DNA from 3 places in the Ensifer sp. GW821-FHT05G01 genome. Region 1 is predicted to be linked to each of the others. Evidence: riboswitches for the same ligand, from Rfam matches in the RefSeq annotation. Region 1 holds a riboswitch; each other region holds the start of a gene.
What was found. A riboswitch is a leader RNA that binds a small molecule or an ion and turns the genes downstream of it on or off. The one in region 1 is predicted to bind cobalamin.
Positions count from the first base shown of each region.

Region 1 (4,583 bases):
TCGATCTGCACGTCCCCGAGCGGGCGCGAGCAGCAGGCAAGGATATAGCCTTCGTCAATTTCGTCGTCGAGAATGCCGCCGTTGTGGTTCATCTCGACCTCGCCGGCGACTTTCATCACCCGGCAGGTGCCGCAGATGCCGCCTTCGCAGGCAGCCCCGATCCTGACGCCATTGGCGCGTGCCGCCTGCAGGATGGTCTGGCCGGGCTTGGCCTCGATCTCCTTGCCGCTCATGGTGAACACCACCTTGGCGACCTGCGCGTCAGCATCGGTTGCCACCCCTGCCCTGACTGCGATCTCCTCGGCGGCTGGTGCTGCGGCCGGCTGGAAGCTTTCCTCGTGATAGCGGCTCATGTCGAAGCCGGCGGCCGTCAACAGCTCGCGCACGCCGCGCATGAACGGCTCCGGACCGCAGCAGAATACGGTGCGTTCCAGGAAGTCGGGCGCAAGCAGCGGCAGCTTGGCGCCGTCGATGCGGCCGCGCAGGCCGTGCCAGCCGTGCCGGGCCTCATGCCCCTCGACCACAAAGCCGAGGTTCAGCCCCGACATCTGGCGCGCCAGCACTTCGAGCTCTGAGCGAAACAGAATATCATCCGGCCGGCGCGCGCAGGAAATGAAGGTGACGTCGGTCTCCGGAATGCAGTCTGCCATCCATCGCGTCATCGACATCATCGGCGTGACGCCGGAGCCTGCCGAGATGAACAGGTATTTTTCGCCGGGATGGCGCACGAAGCTGAAATCGCCGAGCGGGCCGAAGGCCTTCAGCCGCATGCCCGGCTTCAGGTGATCGAACATCCAGCGCGTGCCGATGCTGTCGGCCTGCGCCTTGACGGTGACGGCGATCGAAAGCGGCCGGGAAGGCGTCGACGACAGCGTGTACGTGCGCATCACCGGCTCGTCGTCGGTCACCGGCAGTTCGAGCGTGACGAACTGACCGGGCAGATAACGGAACCAGGCCGGCTTCTCGGGCCGGAAGGTAAAGGTCATCACATCCGCGGTCTCCATGACCGCGGATGTGCATTCGAGCATGTTCTGCCTGTCGATCCAGACATGGAGTTCATCGAAGTGATGGAACGAGGATGCCATCTGCATATCAGGCGACCCTAAAGAGCGGAGCAGCTTCGCCCTGGAGGCGCTGCTCCATGAACTTGCAGTACCATTCGACGAACTGCATCACACCGCCTTCGTGATCGGGCGAATAGGGCCCTGACTGGTAGGCCGGCGAGCGGATACCGAAAGCGTTTTCCTCGACGATCTGGCGATCCTGATCGTTGGTCTCGGTCCACACGTGCGTCAGTTCTTCCAGATTGTAGTCGACGCCCTCGACCGCATCCTTGTTGACCAGCCACTTGGTCGTAACCTGCGTCAGCTCAGGCCCGAGCGGCAAAACGCGGAAGGTGATCGCATGGTCGGCCAGCACATGGTTCCAGGTCGACGGATAATGGAACAGAAGCAGCGTACCGATATGCTTCTGACTGACATCCGCCGACAATTGCCGCCGCACGGCGCGGGCGCCGGACATGGTGTAACTCTCGGCGTCGTCGATCAACGGCATGCGCGCCGAGCGGAACTGGCCGGTCTCGGACATGCGGAACTCGCTCGGAAGCCCGGACGCTTCGCATTTTTCCCAATGGGCGGCGATGACAGGATCATCCTTGGCGCCTTGCACGCCGGTCGCCGTCGGGGCTTCCGGATAGGTCCGGCAAAGCTCGGGATGGTTGGCTGCGCAATGGTAGCACTCGCGGTTGTTTTCCCAGACGAGCTTCCAGTTGCCCTTCTCTATGATGGTGCTTTCGAAGGCGACCTTGGTTTCGCCAAGGCGGTGCGGCGCGAGATAGGGCGCGACCATGTCGCGGAACGGAGCGAAGTCCATCGGCTGTTCGGACAGGTTGATGAAGATGTAGCCACCGACCGTTTCGCAGTGGATCGGCTTCAGGCTGTGGGCGGCCTTGTCGAAATCCTCGCCCATCTGACGGGCAAAGAGCAACGTGCCGTCGAGCTCGTAGGTCCACTGATGGTAGGGACAGACGAGCTTGGCCGATGAGCCCTTGTGCTGCGAGCAGACGCGGGAACCGCGGTGACGGCAAGAATTGTGCAGCGCGCGGATCGTGCCCTGCCGGTCGCGGACGATGACGACGGGGTAATCGCCGACCTGAACGGTGAAATAGTTGCCGGCGCGCGGGACCTCGCAGTCGTGGCCGATGAACAGCCAGTCCTTGTACCAGATGCTCTCGAGATCCTGCCTGTAGTAGTCGGGGTCGATGTAGAAGGCCCGGTCGAGGCTGTAGCCGTCGCGTCGGCCCTTCAGCTTGCGGAGCATATCGCCCTTGATGTCCATGTCCTATCCTCGTTGGCCTTGTTTCGGAGAGGCAGGACTGGAACCCACGCAGGCGCAATGCCTGTGCGATGACGGCTCCGATCCGGCTGCCCGCCGCAACCCGTTACGGTCTATTCGTGTCAAGGCTGGTTTCCGGGCTCAGGAGCTATCCGCAAGGACCAGCCCGGCGCCTTCCCGGACGGAACCGTCCAGTGGCTTTTTGCCGAGGCTTTCGCTCCACCACCGTTGCGGGGGCAGCGCCGGGTTTTGACCGGCTTCCCAATTCTCCGTCTTCCCTAAGAGGCGGCACCTTGAGTAGGCATATCTAATCGCGGAAGCCGTCGTCGCAGCTGCCGATTAACGACATCCAATTCCAGAAAGACGACACAGTGCATCCCGTGTCTGAAACACCACAAGGCCGACTATTTGTCATTATAAACAATGAGATAGATCAAATATTGGGCAGTTGTCGCTTTTTCCGGCAAAGCCGGCGCGAAAGCGCGAAGCCTTCGCCATTTTGCGACATCCGTTGCGGCGTCGGCTCATCCATCCTGGCCGGCGCAATGAAATCTTCCATTAACCATAATGCATTAGCGTCGCCTGACGGAGAAACCGGCCGAACCGGCAAACAGCGCATTGAAGTCCATGGCAAAGCTCAAATACTACGACGCCGCAGCCGAGAAGCTGCCCACGATCGCTCCGAAGACAGCGGTCCATACCGAGTTCCTGCGCACCGGCCGCATCGAAAGGCGGCAATGGTCGCAGCGCGAACGGCGCTATCTCAGCTATGACGAGGTTGCCCAGCGCACCGGCCACAAGCTGACAACCGCCGGCGAAACGACGCACAAGCGGATGAACGGCTTCCACACCTCGATCCAGTTTCCCAAGATGATCTTCCACCGCACGCTCGCCGGTCGGCCGCATCTGGGCTATTGCCATGTGACGGCGGCGAGAACACATCTCGCCCAATCCAAGGACGTGACCTGGTCCTTCTACTTCGCCAACTTCTTCTGCGATCTCGGCGACGAAAAGCACTTCTTCGAGCGTATCCAGACCGGCTATTCCCGGATGTACTTCGCCGTCGCCATCGAACCCGACGCGCAGGAAGGTCAGATGACCATCAATCGCAGCGTCAGCGACAATGGCCTGCTCTTTCGCACCGACGACCCGAAGGTCGCGCTCAAGAACGTTCTGATGCTCGGTGCGCGCGACGAGGCGCTGCGGCGCATCATCCGCAGCCTCTGAACCACCGGCACGCTTCCCTTGAAGAAAATCGTTCTGTTTTCATCGTGGCTCCTTTAAGGAGACCTCGAAAGGGAAACGGAAGCGATATGGCCGAAATCATCGACACACGGACCGAGCCGGAACGCGCGATCGAGCGCGCCTGCGCTGTGCTTGCCGAAGGCGAGCCCGTCGCCATTCCCACAGAAACGGTCTACGGCCTGGCCGCCGATGCCACCAACCCGGATGCGATCAGCCGCATTTATGAGATGAAGGGGCGCCCGCGCTTCAACCCGCTGATATCGCACGTGTCCGACATGGCGATGGCTGAAGCCCATGTGATATTCGATCCGTTGTCGCGACGCCTGGCCGACGCCTTCTGGCCCGGCCCGCTGACGCTGATCCTGCCCCAACGCCCGACAAGCTCCGTGCATGCGCTCGCCTCGGCCGGCCTCAACACCCTGGGCATCCGCATGCCCGATGGCTTCTCCCGTCGGGTAATTGCCCGTTTCGGCCGCCCGCTCGCCGCACCGAGCGCCAATACGTCAGGCAAGATCAGCCCGACGAGCGCTGCCCATGTGGACGCCGATCTCGGCCCACGCCTCAAGCTCATTCTCGACGCCGGCTCGGCCGAGATCGGGCTTGAATCGACGATCATCAAGGTCGAGGACGGGGCTTTGCGCCTGCTGCGTCCGGGCGGTCTCGACGTCCTCGATATCGAAAATCTGACCGGCCTTGCCGTGTCGAGACCCGAAAGTGCCGGCGCGACAATCGAGGCTCCGGGCATGCTCGCCTCGCACTATGCGCCGGGCGCTGCAGTCCGACTCGACGCAGGCGACGTGCGCCCGGGAGAAGCCCTGATCCGCTTTGGCAACACAGTGCTCCCCGGCGAAGAGCATGCAGCGATCGTGCTCGATCTCAGCCCGGCAGGCAGCCTGCGCGAGGCAGCTGCCAATCTGTTCGACTATATGAAGAAAGCCGATGCCAGCGGCGCCGCGACCATTGCCTTCGCTCCCATCCCCCCGGAAGGTTTGGGCGAAGCGATC
Region 1 is NZ_JBWKSC010000001.1:902,136-906,718, reverse strand. Features, by position in the region: gene AC07UR_RS04355 (FAD-binding oxidoreductase) at 1-1,091, opposite strand, end outside; gene AC07UR_RS04350 (aromatic ring-hydroxylating oxygenase subunit alpha) at 1,093-2,337, opposite strand; cobalamin riboswitch at 2,444-2,645, opposite strand; gene AC07UR_RS04345 (DUF6656 family protein) at 2,962-3,561, shown strand; gene AC07UR_RS04340 (L-threonylcarbamoyladenylate synthase) at 3,648-4,583, shown strand, end outside.

Region 2 (4,583 bases), on a different contig from region 1:
GGCGCAGGCCCTGAAGGCTGGGTCGACGACCGCGTGGTCGGGCTTGACCAGGGGCTCGTCGTGATGATGATCGAAAATGCCAGAAACGGTTTTGTCTGGCAGCTGACGCGTAGCGTCCCGGCCATCCGGCGCGGCTTGCAGAAGGCGGATTTTCGCGGCGGTTGGCTTGCGGCAAGGGAGACGGCATGAGCTTCGCTCACCAGCGGCAGGACGATCGCCCGGCGGTAGAGGGCATGGACGCGGCGCAACGCCGGAGCGCTCTCGACCTGCTCGCGCGCCTGCAGCCATTCTTTCCCGAAGTCGGCTTTTCGCTCGATGCTGCCGGCGACGACGGTCTTTCCGCGGCGCAGTTCTGGGCCGAGGATGGTGCGGGGCTCGAAGCCGGGCTTGCCTATCAGGATTGTTTCGCCGTCGGTATGGACAACAAGATCCGCGCCGCCCATCTGATCGCGTTTTACGGCAACCAACTGGCGCTCGCGCTTGGCAGCCTCTATCTCGGTGCGGGCATCGTGGCGGGGGTTCGCCGCCTTCGCTTCGAAGAATTTTCGCGCGCCTATGGTGAGCGGCTGGTGGCGGCCAAACGGTTTCATTTCAGCCTAAGCATGCCTGCGGTCGGCGATAATGCCCCAGGCGATGCGGTTGCCTTCAGTGAAACCTTCGCCGTGCATCTGGCGCCAGTCATCGCCATGCTGAAGCGTCGCACGGGTCTTTCGTCCGGCGCGCAATGGCGGCTGGCAGCGGATTCGCTTGCGGGTGGTTTCCTGGAGATCGGTCGCGCGCTCGGCGACGAAGAGGATGCGATGTCCAAGGCGCTGGCGATCGTCAAACGCCAAGGCACGCCGCTCTATTCCGACAAGCTCTGTTATGAGGCAATCAAGGTCGAGTTCGGCGAGGGGAGCGGCGATCAAGCGCTGTCGCGCGTCTATCGCCTGCGCGGCGGCTGCTGTCTCTATTATCGAACCGAAGGCGGCAGCTTCTGCGACAATTGCGTGCTGTTGGCGCCGCAGGAGCGTCGGGAACGATTGCAGGCGCATCTGCTTGCATCGCAGACGGGCTGATCATCTCAAACGACAGAGCGCCTGATATCGGCGATATCAGGGGCTCGTTTGTCACGGTGGCCGGTCGGCTTATGCCTTGGCGAAACGGTCGTTGATGAAGCCCGAGACGACGCCGAGCACGATCCAGAAGGCGAGCGTGGTGGCGAGCGCCGCCACGGCGAACTCGGCGCCCAGTACGGCCGGAACATTACTGGAAATATCCGACGGCTGCGGCGCGCCATAGACGTGGGGTGCTGCGATCAGCACGAGGCCGATGATCTTGGCAACGATCTCTTCGCGCAGGACCAGCAGATAAAGGCCGACGGCGGAAAGCGCTACCGTTGCCAGCCACCAGACCTGGCGGTCGCCGAGTTCGGCGGCCGGGAAGCCCGGTAGTTCCGGCGGCAGGCCGATGGCCGGCAGCATGTGTACGGCAAGCCAGCCGCAGGCGCCCCAGAGCGCGCCGTTCCTGAGCGTGATCGGATAGCCGATGACGAGGCTGACGCCGGCCAGCAGCAGCGCGAAGCCGGAGCCGGTCACCAGATTGGCGATCAGCGTGCCGGAAAAGCGGCTCATGCCGAACATGATGCCACCTTCCTCGTGTTCGCCCTCGTGGGCGTAGGCGGGGGTGATCGGCGACAGGGCGTCGAGCAGGGCGCCGATCGGCGAAACCGCCTTCAGCGACGAATGCTGGTCGTGGTTTGCGGCGGCCGGATCGGCCGTTCCCGGCTGGGCGGCGGGCTGTTCGCCGGCGGCGGGTGCTTCGCCTTCGAATTCTTCCGCGTGCAGGATCAGCGGTACGACGCGCAGTTCCTGGGCGCCGGTCATGAAGACACCGGCAATCAATCCAGCCACGATCGCGGCCAGAAGCGTTCTGACAATCATTTTCGATATCCCTCGATATCGGCGCGCCATGCGCCTTGCAGGCAGCGCCGTGTCCCATTGGCAATCCTGCGAACGGCTCCGGCCGGCAGATCTTCGGTCTGCATCAGACGCAAGCAAACGCGTCCGGCTGTTTGCCGGAAGCGTTTTTGTCCGCAGCTATGTCGACGCGGAACGCATGTCGCGTCCCTCCGCATCGCTTAGTGGCAGGGGAAGCCGTAGGAGTGGCGGGTGTCGTGCGCGGTGTCGTGCAGCACGGCCGAATTCGCCAGGCCCGCGCCGAAGACGAGGAAGCCGCCGATGAGAAGCGCGATGATACCCGCGGTCAGACGATCGCTGAGGGAGAGCGGAATGCTCGAAACTGTAGACGTAGCCATGACAACCTCCGTGATGGCATCGGGAAATTTCCCGGTTTGGGCCCTATGCCCGCATCGACTGGCAGGTTTCCTGGCTCAGGACGTCGGGTGAGATCACCCTGGATTTGCCTCGCCTTCCCAGAGCCAAGGTCCGCCCTCTCGCGGTCTCGTCTCCAGTGGCTTCTTCCGGATCGCTCCGGAACGGCGCATTCACGTCGCTCTACAGTCGCGGGGTCGGCCGTGATTTGAATGCCCAGCATGGGTCCATCCGTCACGTTCCCGTTTACTCCCGAAACGCGTTCGCGTTGCGGGAACCAATCGATCTGATGATGATTAGGATCGCACCCCGGAGATGTCAATTAAACTTGCGCCGCCGCCCGGCCCATCCGCGACAAAATCCCGAAGGATCATGCGTTTATAGGCCTCGACGATCTGGTCGCCCTCGGCCCGGTCCACCGAGACCGCAAGCCGCATGGTGCAATCGCCGAGATGCATGATCAAAAAGGCGGCGCTATCGATCGCCTCGCGCGGCGTGCCGGGCGCAAACCGCGCCCAGACGTCGGCGAGAAGCTGGCCACCGGCACGGCTTTGCTGGAGGTCGATTTCGCGCAGCGCCTTGTCGGCCTGCATCGCCGACCAGATATCGCGCATGACGGGCTCGGCCAGGAACATATCGTAATAGATGTCGAACAATACGGCGAAGGCGTCACGCAGCTCGGCGAGCGACGTCACCTTGGCAAGCTCGGCCGCGATACACTCGTTGCACACCGCATTGTAGCGCTCGGCCAGCGTGCGCACGATCGCCGCCTTGTCGGGAAAGTACTGGTAGAGCGATCCGATCGAAATTCCAGCCTTTTCAGCGACTTCGCTCATGCGCATGGCGTCGCTGCCCTTCTCCTGGATGAGTGCCGTCGCGCAGGCGAGGATGTGTTCGACGCGCTCGCGGCTGCGTTTCTGGCTGGGTGTCCGGCGCAGCGCGGTCTCGTCGTCGGGGGGAGCCGCGGCTGGGCTTGTCTCTTGATTCATGAGTGATGCTCACATTTTGACTTGACTCCTAAAATACGAGGATTTATCACATTTGCAAATGTGAGAGATGCTCATGTTTGTAGGCCAACCTCAGGAGGAAGCGATGACGGACAAACTGACACTGGTTCTGGGCGGTACCGGCAAGACGGGGCGGCGGGTCGCGGCCCGCCTTCAGGAGCGGGGCGTTGCGGTGCGCATCGGCGCGCGCTCGGCGTCGCCTTCTTTCGACTGGACCGACGAGGCGACCTGGGCGACGGCCCTTGCAAATGTCGATCGCATTTATGTCTGCTTCCAGCCCGACCTGGCGGTGCCGGGTTCCGTCGAGATCATCGCCAAGTTTTCACGCCTTGCCGTCGACGCAGGCATCAAGCGGCTGGTGCTTTTGTCGGGCCGAGGCGAGGATGAGGCGGAAGCCGCCGAGCGTGCGCTTCAGGCCTCCGGCGCTGACTGCACGATCATCCGCGCCAGCTGGTTCTTCGAGAACTTCAGCGAAGGTTTTCTCGCCGATGGCATCGTGAGCGGGTCCGTCTTCCTGCCGACGGATGAGGTCACCGAACCCTTCATCAGCTGTGACGACATCGCCGACGTTGCGGTTGCGGCTCTTCTGGATGAGGGCCATGTTGGCCAGGTCTATTCGCTGACCGGCCCGCGGCTCATGACCTTTGCTGACGCTGTGGCCGAGATCGCTGCGGCTGCCAATCGGCGGATCAGCTATCAGTCCGTTCCGGTTGACGATTTTGCCGCGCAGCTGAAGGCCGACGGCGTGCCGGATGACTATGTCGAATTGATCCGCTATCTCTTCACCTCGGTGCTCGATGGGCGCAATTCGAGTGTGACGTCCGATGTCGAGCGCGTGCTTGGGCGCCGGCCGCGCGACTTTGCAACTTACGCCCGGGAGACCGCTGCAACCGGTGTCTGGAGTATTGCCGCATGATCCCGCTCATCCCCGCTCTGGCGTTTGCCGCCGCGATCGGTTCCGGCCTGATGGCCGGGCTGTTCTTCATCTTCTCGGTCTGCATCATGCAGGCGCTATCACGGCTGCCGGCCGAGCAGGGGATCGCGGCGATGAACGCCATCAACGTGGTGATCCAGAACCCGCTGTTTCTGAGCGTCTTCATGGGCACGGCGCTTCTGGCGCTTGCCCTGGTGATTGCCGCCTTCGTCTGGGGCGGCAATGGCAGCCTGCTCCTGGCTGTAGGCGGCATCGTCTATGTCGCCGGCGTGCTGATCGTCACCATCATCTTCAACGTTCCGATGAACGATGCGCTGGGTGCTGTCACGC
Region 2 is NZ_JBWKSC010000004.1:425,483-430,065, reverse strand. Features, by position in the region: gene AC07UR_RS13250 (glucoamylase family protein) at 1-189, shown strand, start outside; gene AC07UR_RS13245 ((2Fe-2S)-binding protein) at 186-1,058, shown strand; gene AC07UR_RS13240 (CbtA family protein) at 1,128-1,922, opposite strand; gene AC07UR_RS13235 (CbtB domain-containing protein) at 2,120-2,296, opposite strand; cobalamin riboswitch at 2,340-2,609, opposite strand; gene AC07UR_RS13230 (TetR/AcrR family transcriptional regulator) at 2,609-3,301, opposite strand; gene AC07UR_RS13225 (NAD(P)H-binding protein) at 3,405-4,235, shown strand; gene AC07UR_RS13220 (anthrone oxygenase family protein) at 4,232-4,583, shown strand, end outside.
Region 2: linked by a shared signal. The riboswitch ahead of AC07UR_RS13235 (CbtB domain-containing protein) and the one ahead of AC07UR_RS04350 (aromatic ring-hydroxylating oxygenase subunit alpha) in region 1 are both predicted to bind cobalamin.

Region 3 (4,583 bases), on a different contig from region 1:
CCCCTATATCGCCCTGGCGATGCTCAATTTCGCGCTTTTGACCGCCTTTGCGATCTTCGTCTTCCGGGTGCCGTTCACCGGCAGCCTGCTGGCCTGGACGGTCGCCGGGTTGATCTACGTCTCGGCGGCAACGGCGATGGGGCTCGTCATCTCCACCTTCATGTCCAGCCAGATTGCCGCGATTTTCGGTACGGCGATCCTGACGCTCATTCCGGCCATCCAGTATTCCGGCATGATCGATCCGGTCTCGTCGCTGGAGGGCGCGGGCGCCTTCATCGGCCAGATCTACCCGACGACGCATTTCATGACCATCGCTCGCGGCACCTTCTCCAAGGCGCTCGGCTTCGGCGATCTCGCGGGCGCTTTCGTGCCGATGCTGATTGCGGTGCCGGTGCTGCTGGTGATCGGAACCCTGTCCCTCAAGAAGCAGGCGAGGTGACGATGCGCCTGTCCCACATCTACCACCTCGGCATCAAGGAACTCTGGGGCCTCTGGCGCGACCCGATCCTGTTGATCCTGATCGTCTATTCCTTCACGCTGTCGGTCTATACCGGCTCGACGGCGATGCCAGAGACGCTCAACCGCGCCGCCATCGCGATCGTCGATGAGGACCGCTCGCCGGTGTCGACGCGGATATCGACGGCTTTCTATCCGCCCTATTTCGTGCCGCCGCAGATGATCACGCCGGCGGAAATGGACCGGCGGATGGATCAGGGGCTCGATACCTTCGCGCTCGACATTCCGCCGAATTTCCAGACGGATCTGCTCGCCGGGCGTACGCCGACGATCCAGCTGAATGTCGATGCGACCCGGATGAGCCAGGCCTTCTCCGGCAACGGCTATATCCAGCAGATCGTCACCGGCGAGGTCGCGGGCTTCCTCGAGCGCCACCGCAGCGAGCAGAAACTGCCGGTCGATCTAGTCCTGCGCGCGCGGTACAATGCCGAATTGAACAAGGGCTGGTTCGGCGCAGTGATGAACGTCATCACCAACATCACCATCCTGTCGATCGTCCTGACAGGAGCTGCCCTCATCCGCGAACGCGAACATGGCACGGTCGAGCATCTGCTCGTCATGCCCGTCACCCCGTTCGAAATCATGGTCAGCAAGGTCTGGTCGATGGGGCTGGTGGTGCTGCTGGCTTCTGCGGTGTCGCTGATCTTCGTGGTCAAGGGGGTGCTTGCCGTCCCGGTGCAGGGTTCGTTTGCGCTGTTCCTGCTCGCCACCGCCCTGCAACTCTTTGCCACCACGTCGATGGGAATCCTGCTGGCCACGATTGCCGGCTCGATGCCGCAGTTCGGCCTGCTGCTGATGCTCGTTCTTCTGCCGCTCCAGGCGCTCTCCGGTGGCATGACACCGCGCGAAAGCATGCCGGAGATCATCCAGAATATCATGCTGGCGGCACCAAACACCCATTTCGTCATTCTGGCGCAGGCGGTCCTGTTTCGCGATGCCGGTCTGGATGTCGTCTGGCCGCAGCTCCTTGCCTTGCTGGTGATCGGCGCCATTCTCTTTGCCTTCGCCATGCGGCGCTTCCGGGCGTTCCTGAAGTAGCCTTTGCGCCATGGGCCTTGCGAGCTCTGCGCGCGCAGACTTTACCAGTGGAAAATGCGACCGGCGGTTGACGCGCCGCCGGCATCTGATAGTGCATTTCTTGCGAAACAGGTTCCGTCTGACGACGGATGAAAAGGGAACACGGTGAGGATTGCCCGCAAGGGACCGAAACCGCGACTGCCCCCGCAACTGTAACCGCCGAGCGGAATCCCATGAAGCCACTGCGCGAACTCTCGCGTGGGAAGGCGGGAGGAAGCGACGACGCGGAAGTCAGGAGACCTGCCTGTTTCGGTCACCCATGCCTGGACACGAGGGGTGTCGAGGCGCGGCCGTCCGTAGCGGTGACATTGGAGCAATGTTGCCGCGTGCCGCAGACGGCGCCGGGGTGGTCGCTTGTCGTCTTGCCCCTGCCACCCTTTGCCCGCGGTCGATCGCGCGTGGGCCGGATCGTGCCCATCGCGCCGGAGTGGGGACGATATGACGAAGCAATTGACTGGCGCAGCGGCGCTGGTTCTGACACTCGTGGGCGGGGCTCAGGCACAGGATACGGCCGCAAACGAACAACCGACCAAGCTTGAGAAGATCCTGGTTTCCGATGGCCTGACGCCGACCGAACAGCGCAAATCCGGGCGCGCCTTTACCGTGATTACCGGAGATCAGATCGAGAAAAACCAGATCCGCTACGTCGCCGACGCCCTGCGTCTCGTTCCCGGTTTCTCGGTTTCGCGCACCGGTGCCTCCGGCGGCCTGACGCAGGTGCGCGTGCGCGGTGCGGAAGGCAATCAGCTACTGGTGGTGATCGATGGCGTCGAGGCGAACGACGTGTCCCAGGGCGAGTTCGACTTCGGCGGCCTGGTTGCCGACGACATCGAGCGCATCGAAATCCTGCGCGGACCGCAAAGCACCTTCTGGGGCGCCAATGCCATGGCCGGTGTCATCAACATCATCACCAAGAAGGGAAGCCGCGATGGTGCCGTGTCAAACGCCCGCACCGAAGTCGGCAGCGACGGTACCTGGCTTGGCGGCCTGTCGACCCGCGGCGGCGGCGAGGGCTATGATTACGCGCTGTCCGGCGTGTTCCAGAGAACCGGCGGTTTCAATGTCTCCGATACCGGCTCCGAGGATGATGGCGACCGCAACGGCACCGTCAACGGCAAGTTCACCTTCGATCTCTCGCCGGATCTGCAGCTCGATGCGACCTTGCGCGCCGTCAACCGCAAGACCGACCTCGACGCGCAGGATTACATGACGGCGCTGACCTACGACACGCTGGACTATACGCGATCGCGCGAGCTCTCGAGCTCGCTCGGCCTGACCCATTCGGCGCTCGACGGCGATCTCACCCAGAAGGCGCGCGTCTCCGGCCTTGACGTTCACCGCGACAATGTCAGCGGCTTCGGGCGATCCTGGAACGACGGCAACCGCTACAACGGCAGCTATCAGGCGAGCTACGGCTTCGATGGTGGAGACGGTATCCGCCACCAGATCACCGGAGGCTACGAGTGGCAGCGCGAGACGTTCACGCCGTCGCATCTGCAGCAGACCTTCAGCCGCAATGCGCATTCGCTCGTCGGCGAGTATCGCGGCGAGTTCGCGGACCAGTTCTTCGTCAATGCAGGCCTCAGGCGCGATTTCAACGATCGTTTCGAGGACGCAACCACCTGGAGCCTGAGCGCTTCCTGGGAAATACCCGACAGCGAAACCCGACTGCATGCATCCGTCGGCACCGGCGTGACCAATCCGACCTTCTACGAGCAGTTCGGATATATCCCGGGAACCTTCATCGGCAATCCCTACCTGAAACCGGAGGAAAGCCTCGGCTGGGACATCGGTGTCGAGCAGCGCTTCTTCGACGACGGTCTGACCGTCGATGTCACCTACTTTGACCAGAACCTTAAAAACGAGATCGCCACCGTCTACGACGCCAGCTTCCGTTCGACGCCGGTCAATCGCTCCGGCGAAAGCTTGCGCCACGGGGTCGAGGTCTCCGCGACGGTCGACTTCTTCAAGGGACTGACGACGACGGCGACCTACACCTACACCGCTTCGAGCGAGCAGACGCTGGCCGGTGGTCCGCGTCTGCAGGAAGTTCGCCGCCCGCGCCATGCCGCGTCGCTCGATGCCGCGTATGTATTCCACGACGATCGTATCAGGGTCTTCGGCGAAGTCATCCTCAATGGCCGCATGCAGGACGTGGCCTATCGGCCGGGCCCTGAGCGGGTGCCGCTCGGCGCCTATACGCTGGTCAATGTTGGCGGCAGCTTCAAGGTCAACGACACGCTCGAGATCTTCGGCCGCGTCGACAACCTTTTCGATGAGGACTATGAGGAGATCTACGGCTACAACACGCAAGGCGTGACCGCCTTTGCCGGCCTGAAGGCCTCGTTCTGATGACATCCGGTTGGTGCAGGCGATATCTGGTTGCAGGGGTGCTTTGCACAGCCTTGCCCTTTGGCGCCTGGGCAGGCGAAGCGCCGCGCCGCGTCGTCTCCATGAACGTCTGCACCGACCAGATGGCGATGCTGGTGGCCGACAAGGGGCAACTCCATTCGGTATCCTATCTGGCCACCGATGGCTCGACCTCGGCGCTTGCCGCCGAGGCGAACTCCTATGTGGTCAATCACGGGCTTGCCGAAGAAATCTTCCTGATGAAGCCGGATCTGGTGATTGCCGGGACCTATACGACACGCACGACCGTCGATCTGTTGAAGCGGCTCGGCTTTGCCGTGGAAGAGTTCGCGCCGGAGGCGTCGATTGCCGAGGTTCGCGCCAACCTCCAGCGCATGGGAAAGCTTCTCGGTCGTCAACAGCGCGCGGATCAACTGGTGGCGGAAATGGATGCCGAGATCGGGCGGTTGAAGACGATCAAGGTGCACGATGTCGATCTGGCGCTCTATTATGCCAACGGCTTCACCTCGGGCAGCGGCACGCTGGTTGCCGATATCGTCGGCATCGCGGGACTGGAAAATCTCGCCGACAAGCTGGGCATCTCCGGCACCGGGCAATTGCCGCTGGAAGTTTTGGTGCTT
Region 3 is NZ_JBWKSC010000002.1:220,335-224,917, forward strand. Features, by position in the region: gene rbbA (ribosome-associated ATPase/putative transporter RbbA) at 1-439, shown strand, start outside; gene AC07UR_RS06860 (ABC transporter permease) at 442-1,554, shown strand; cobalamin riboswitch at 1,647-1,855, shown strand; gene AC07UR_RS06865 (TonB-dependent receptor plug domain-containing protein) at 2,032-3,945, shown strand; gene AC07UR_RS06870 (ABC transporter substrate-binding protein) at 3,984-4,583, shown strand, end outside.
Region 3: linked by a shared signal. The riboswitch ahead of AC07UR_RS06865 (TonB-dependent receptor plug domain-containing protein) and the one ahead of AC07UR_RS04350 (aromatic ring-hydroxylating oxygenase subunit alpha) in region 1 are both predicted to bind cobalamin.